DNA from 2 places in the Corynebacterium gottingense genome. Region 2 is predicted to be linked to the other one. Evidence: predicted binding sites of a transcription regulator. Region 2 holds the regulator's gene; the other holds the start of a gene.
The links. Region 2 encodes LexA, which represses DNA repair genes until DNA is damaged. Its sites were predicted from a motif close to CGAACANNTGTTCG; they were not measured.
Positions count from the first base shown of each region.

Region 1 (3,410 bases), on a different contig from region 2:
GAGGACCGCGAACCCCACCAGAATGGCGGAAAGCCCGTAGGCGAGTGACTGGTCGACCTCGCGCGCCAGGTAGATCCCCAGCGGCATGGTTCGTGTGGTGCCAGGCATGGAGCCGGCAAAGGTGAGGGTGGTGCCGAACTCGCCCAGCGAGCGGGCGAATGCGAGCCCAGCGGCGGTGACGAGAGCCGGGGCGATGGCGGGCAGGATAATCCGGCGAACGATCCGTCCCGGCGGGATCCCGACCGCCTCCGCCGAAGCGGCCACCTCCGGCCCCAGCTGGCGCAGCGCGGAATCGAGCGTGATGACCACGAAGGGCAGGGCAACGTACACGTGAGCGGCGACAACGCCGGGGAAGGCGAAGGCGAATTGCCAGTGCAGCGCGTCGAGGAGCGGGGCGGCGAGGCCCCGCCTGCCGATGAGCGCCGAGAGCGCAAGGCCCGCGACCACCGGCGGCATTGCCAGTGGCAGGAGGACGAGGAGCCGCGCCAGCGATGACCCGCGGCGGACCCGCTGGAGCCACAGCGCCAGCGGCGTGCCGAGCGCGACCGCGATGACCGTGGCAAGCATGGCCGACGCAACCGTTACCCGCAGCAGTTCGTGCGTTTCCGGTGTCCGGAGCACGGCGCCGAGGTCGGTCCACGGCACGCGCGCTCCGAGCGCAAACACGGGCAGGACGATGAGCGCGAGCGTGATCGCCGCCAGCGCCGAAACGGCTGGCGGGGTAGGGTTCGGCCGAGCGCGCATCATGCTGCCGGGGTGAAGCCGGACTGCTCCCACATCTCGCGCGCCTGCGGGCTGTGGAGTCGGTGCACCAGTTCGCCCGCCTCGCCCGGGTGCTCGGAGCTCGTGACGACGCCCGCGACCAGGGAGTTCGGGAACTCGGCGGCGTGCGGAATGTCGACGGTGTCCACGTCGCCGCCCGCCGCAGCCGCGTCGGTGCGGTACACGAACGCGGCGTCGGCTTCGCCCGAGACCACTTTGCCCAGCGTGTCTGCCACGTTGTGCTCCAGCGAGACGGGGTGAACGTCGAGCGAGTTGGCGCGGAGAAGCTGCTGCGACACCGCGCCGCAGGGGACTTGGGCGTCGCACATGACGAAGTTCACGTCGCCGCGCTCCAGGTCATCGACGCTGCGCACGCCCGCCGGGTTTCCCTTCGGCACCACGAGCACCATCGAATTCGTCGCCACGACCTCGGGATCGTGCGCTACGCCCGCGCGCACCGCGTCGTCCATGTTTTTCTCGTCGGCGGTGATGAGCACGTCGCCGGGTGCGCCGTCGCGCAGCTGCTGCACGAGGGTGGAGGAGCCTGCGTTGTTGAAGGTGAGTGGGGCGTCGATAAGCGTGCGCATCTCGTCGTTGAGGACTCTTGTCGACGCCGCGCCGAGGACGACCACCGCCTCGCTGCCGCCGGGAACGGGGTCGCTTGCGCACGAGGCGAGCAGGGATGCGAGCGCGGTCGCGGCGATGGCGGCGTGAACGGCGCGCACGGCGGCTCCTTTGTGGCGGCGAGTTGTACGGAGAGAATCTACCACGCAGGGGTGGGCGCAACGGCGCGGTGCAATGAGCCGATTTTTCCGCACAGGCGGAATTTCTGGCGGGCCGATTTTTCCGCACAGGCGGAAAACCGAATGCATGTGTGTGCGTAAATGTGGCGGGTTCTAAGAGGAGAATGTTCGGCCGTAGTATGCGCGATTACCTGCTATGTTCGAAATGTTCTGACTCCGTGTTCGGTGGGGGTGTTAGTGTTCGCACAAACATGAGATCGATGATTCGGAGACAGGACAGTGACTACCACCTTGGAGCGGCCGAAGAGCCTCAAAGCGCTCTCGGCGGAGATAGTGAAAGCGAGCCACGCGCTGAGCCAGAGCCACGCTGCGGTGCTGGATGCGATAGGGCAGTTTGATGAGGCAGACTACGCCGGCGAAACCGGGTGCCGCAGCACCGCGGCGTGGCTCATCCGTTACTGCAGGATGAAGAAGTCCCGCGCCTACGAATACGCTGATGTTGCCCGCAAGCTGCGCCCATACGAGCTGCTTCGTGAGGCGTTTGCTGGTGGGGAGCTTGATTATTCGACGGTCAGGCTTGTCCTGAAGTACATCACGCCGGACAACGAGGCGGTGCTTGTTGAGCAGGCTGTTGAGCTGGGTTACCACGGGCTCAAGCAGGCGCTGGCGGGCAGTATGGAGAACGATTCGGGCGGATCCACGCACTCCGCCAATGGGTTGCAGCTGAGGGAGGATGGGGAGAAGACTCGAATCTGGGGCACGATGAGCGCTGTCGACGGAGCGCAGTTCAAAGCGGCGCTGAAGGCAGGGGCGCTGGCGTACCACGCCGGGATGAGCGACATGCGCGACTACCTGGATGCGGACGGCATGCTGGACCACGCCAAGCTGGACGCGGCGCTGGACAAGGTCGCCGACCTCCCGGACGCCGCGCAGGCTGACCTGCTGAAATCGGGGACGGGTCTGCCTCCGCAGCGGCTGCTGCTCGCGTCGCTGATGGGGATGGTGCAGCTGGTCCGCTCGGGGATGGCCAGGTCGACCAAGCTCGCCCCGGCAGCGCAGGTGACCATCATGATGGACACCCAGGGGCGGGGATATTTGCCCAACAACACTTCGGTGCCGGCGTTCAGGCTGGCAAACATCGCGGCGAACGCAGAGGCGCGCGGCGTGCTCGCCGACACCCACGGGCTGATCATCAATTACGGGAGAAAGCGCAGGCTGGCCAGCAAAACCCAGATGCAGGCGCTCTCCGCGATGTGGGGAAGTCAATGTGCCATGCCCGGATGCACGCATGAGCACTTCATCGAGGCGCACCACATCGACGACTGGGCCAACGGCGGGCTGACCGACCTGGACAACCTCCTCCCGCTGTGCAGTTCGTGCCACTCCATGGTCTCCGACGGGGAAATACGAATTCTGCGACAGGGCGACGACATCCACTTCGTCGGTCCCGACGGCGCGCGGTGGGTCTCGCGGGACCGGCGCACCCCGCTGCGCGACGACGATGCCCGCGTCATGGCGGAGCTGCCAGATTACGGCGAATGCTTCGACGATTGGTTGGACGCATGAGTGGGGCCGAGTTCGACCTCACCGAGGGCGCCCAGTTCCTCTGGGGTGTCGTAGTCCTGCTCGCGGCCGTCGCCAGGTACGCGCGCCACCTGCGTGGGGGCGTCGAAAAGCCGCTTTGCGGCGACGCCGCTTGTGCCTCCGCGCTCGAGCGCCCGGAGCAGCGCTGTGCGGTGCCAGACGGCGCACAACGGCTGCAAGTAGCTGTCTTCGGCTTCGACTGCAGCGACGTCGGTCTCCTTGTCGGTGAGGGTGCGCACCAGGCAGGGCAGCAGCGCGCCGGACCGGGGAGCGTCCACGGCGATCACGCCGACGAGGTCGGTTTCGAGCGCGCCCAGACCC
Region 1 is NZ_NSGN01000002.1:167,641-171,050, reverse strand. It holds gene CKJ82_RS02960 (ATP-binding cassette domain-containing protein) at 1-777, opposite strand, end outside; gene modA (molybdate ABC transporter substrate-binding protein) at 744-1,487, opposite strand; gene CKJ82_RS02950 (HNH endonuclease signature motif containing protein) at 1,785-3,071, shown strand; gene mobA (molybdenum cofactor guanylyltransferase) at 3,035-3,410, opposite strand, start outside.
Region 1: a site for LexA is predicted at 1,752-1,765, ahead of CKJ82_RS02950 (HNH endonuclease signature motif containing protein). Genes of this name have one in related genera too.

Region 2 (3,410 bases):
GCAGGGAAGCGACAAGCTCGGCGTACCAGTCCGGCGCCGCACCAGGCGGCAGCGAACCAGCCAGCACTGCAGCGTCGGCGTTTCGTGCGTGGTTGAGCAGTTGCTTTTCGACGCCACGCTGCTCCTCGCCCGACAACTCGGCACCACGCTCGTTGATCTTGGTGGTGGTGCCGTCCGGCTCGGTGAGCGCCGTGTTCGTGCGCACGTTGCCCTGGATGGGCACTGGTGCGAACGGGATGCGCGCGCGCTCGACAGCGCTGATGAATGGGTCGCGTGGTCCACACGGCGCGATCGCGAGGGCGTCCTTGCCAGCCAGCGCGACAGCGTTGGCGACGTTGATGCCTTTACCCCCGGCTTCGCGTCTGGCATCGGTGGCGCGGACCACTTCGCCGCGCGCCACGGCATCGACGTTGAGTGTGGCGTCGATGCTCGGGTTCGGCGTTAACGTGATGATCATGGATTCGCTCCCTACTGTTGATGTAGTGGGGTGAGGCACGAGAGCGCCCCTACGCAGCGAGTCTGTTGGCGATGCCGGGCACTAAGCGCCACCCCCCAAGTATGTCCGAATAGGTGTGATTTTTCAACCATTCGGAAGCGATCTCACACGAGTGAGCGGGAAAACGGGCTTACTCGGACGCGGTAATGACGTCGACGCCGTGTGCGACGAGTTCATCGATGAAGGACTTTGGCGCCTCCGAGTCGGTCACCAGCACATCGACTTCGCTCAGGCGGGCGAAGCTCACCAGGTAGTCGTTTCCGAGCTTGGTCGAGTCGCACATCGCCACCACCTTGTGCGCGTTTGTGACCATCGCCTTCTTGATCGCGGCCTCTTGGGGGTCGGCCGTGGAGAGCCCGTGATCAATGGTCAATGCGTTGGTGCCAATGAAGGCGACGTCGGCGCGCAGAATGGCGATGGAGCGAAGCGCGATGTCTCCGACGACCGCTTGGGTGATCGCACGAACGGTTCCACCCAGTAGCTGCACACTTTCCAAACCCGCGCTTGCCAGGTCGAGGGAGGTGGGCAGCGAGTTGGTCACGATGTGCCAATCTTTGGCCGAGGGGTGCTTGGCAATAATCTCGGCCAGACCATTGATGGTTGTGCCAGAGTCGAGGAAGAGAGATCGGTCCGGCCGGTCCGGGAGGAATTGGAGCGCTGCACGGGCGATCGCCATCTTGGCCGTGGACGCGGCGCGATAGCGGGCTTCAAGCGGAAACTCGGTGGTGAGAAAGGATTGGCTCGCTACGGCGCCACCGTGCACGCGGTGGACAATGCCCTCGTCATTGAGCACAGCCAGGTCGCGACGGATCGTCTCCGCGGTGACTCCAAACTTTTCGGCCAGCTCAGTGACATTGACTCGACCTTCAACCGCGGTGAGGGAGGCAATTTGTCGCCGGCGTTCTTCTGCGTACACGGCGCTCCTTCAGTATGTCGGGATGTAAGACGGGAAAACGTATACCTGTCATTGTCGCATTGATTGGTGCCCGATTGGTTGTTGTTGTGCCCGACTCCCCCGAAGCGGGGGCAGCACCCGCCACATATCCGGAAATCGTCACAGTGGTTGAAGGTGATAAGCGGAGGTGAGCTACAAACAAGAAAAACGCCCGCGCGAGGGATCGCTGCGGGCGTGTGTTCAGGGTGGAGGTGCTACATGGTGCGGAACACGGAGACGACGCGTCCCATGATTTCCGCATTGGTGCCGTCAATAGGCGAGTAGGCATCGTTGTGGGGGAGGAGCCACACGCCGCTGGAATCCTTGTGGAACTCCTTCACCGTCGCCTCGCCGTCGAGCAGGGCTGCGACGAACTCTCCCTCCTCTGCCACGGGCTGGGAGCGAACGACGACCCAGTCGCCGGGGAGGATGCCGGCATCGCGCATCGACTCGCCGACGACCTGCAACATGAACAGGTCGCCGTCGCCGAGAAGATCCTCCGGCATCGGGTAGTAGCTCGTCACGTTCTCCTCTGCGAGGATCGGCGACCCGGCGGCAATCTGGCCGACCACTGGGATGTAGCGCGGAGTCGACGCATCCTCCGGCACGTTTGTGTCCGTGCTCGGCTTCGGCTTCTTGCCGGGTGCGTCGGGGAGATGGCGCAAGTCGACCGCGCGAGGCTTGTTCGGGTCGCGGCGCAGGAAGCCCTTCTTTTCAAGCTCTTTGAGCTGGTAGGCGACGGACGAGGTGGACTGCAACCCAGCTGCGTCGCCAATCTCGCGAATGCTTGGCGGGTAGCCGCGAAGGACGACGGCGTCCCGAATTACTTCCAAAATTCGCCGCTGACGATCAGACAGCGTCGAGATGTCCAAATCCTTGGCATCAGCCTTTTTGCGGGCCATGAGGTGCTCCTTTGATGGTGACTGTGTGTGAGTTTATTCGCGCTAACTACGCACTGCACAACCTACCAGATCGGGCAAACATGTTCGAGTTCTCAACCCGCCCGCTAGACAAGCTCTGACGTGCCTGCTATAAATCGAACATGCAACCGACATCGAACGCCTGAACGGTATTCCGTTCGACAGTGTTGGTTCGGTTCGTAAGATTGCGGTGAACGTGAAAGGAATGAACTTATGACGATGATGCAAAATGGTAGTTACGGTGCTTCTACTACTCGCTTCGAGGTGGCTTCCATGCCGGCTCGTGCTGACGAGTGGGACATTGAAACCCGTGGTGTTCGGCGGTGTGGGGCTGAGCATGTTCGAACGCTCAGTAATTCGATAATGGCCGTTGATGTGGGGAGGGGTGATCCGGCGCAGTGGCCAGACCGAGCGGACGATCGGTTCGAATCCCACCGCGAAAAGCGCGAGAGCGTGCTCGTGGGACTGGGCTTGAGCGCCGCGCTGGTGATCGGGTCGATCGTGGGCGGTGCGTTCTCGGACGACACCGCGTCGATGAGCCACCAAGTCTCCGCCCAATACGTCGCTGGCGCCCGCTAGGGAAGCGGCGCGGGGGACGGTACATTGAGGAGGCAAGCCCGGGCGCACGTCCCCGGGGCGTACCCAGAACAGCGAGGAGCGGGAGCCTGCAATGTACTGTCCGTTTTGCCACAACGATCATTCGCGTGTGATGGACTCCCGCATCATTGAAGGAGGATCAGCAATCCGCCGGCGTCGTGAGTGCACCGAATGTGGGGGGCGATTCACCACCGTGGAAAAGGCAGTGCTGACGGTGGTGAAGCGCAACGGGATCAGCGAGCCGTTTGACCGTGACAAGCTCATCGTCGGCGTGCGGCGTGCCTGCCAGGGGCGCGACGTGTCGGACGACGCGCTCAAACGACTCGCGCAACAGGTCGAGGAGATCGTGCGCTCCCACGGCAGCTCACAGATCCCCGCGCACGAAATCGGCCTCGCGGTGCTCGAACCGCTCCGCGCGCTTGACGAGGTCGCCTACCTGCGCTTCGCGTCCGTGTACAAGTCG
Region 2 is NZ_NSGN01000001.1:244,354-247,763, reverse strand. It holds gene CKJ82_RS01195 (1-phosphofructokinase family hexose kinase) at 1-457, opposite strand, end outside; gene CKJ82_RS01190 (transcriptional regulator SugR) at 627-1,412, opposite strand; gene lexA (transcriptional repressor LexA) at 1,646-2,332, opposite strand; gene CKJ82_RS11575 (hypothetical protein) at 2,714-2,929, shown strand; gene nrdR (transcriptional regulator NrdR) at 3,021-3,410, shown strand, end outside.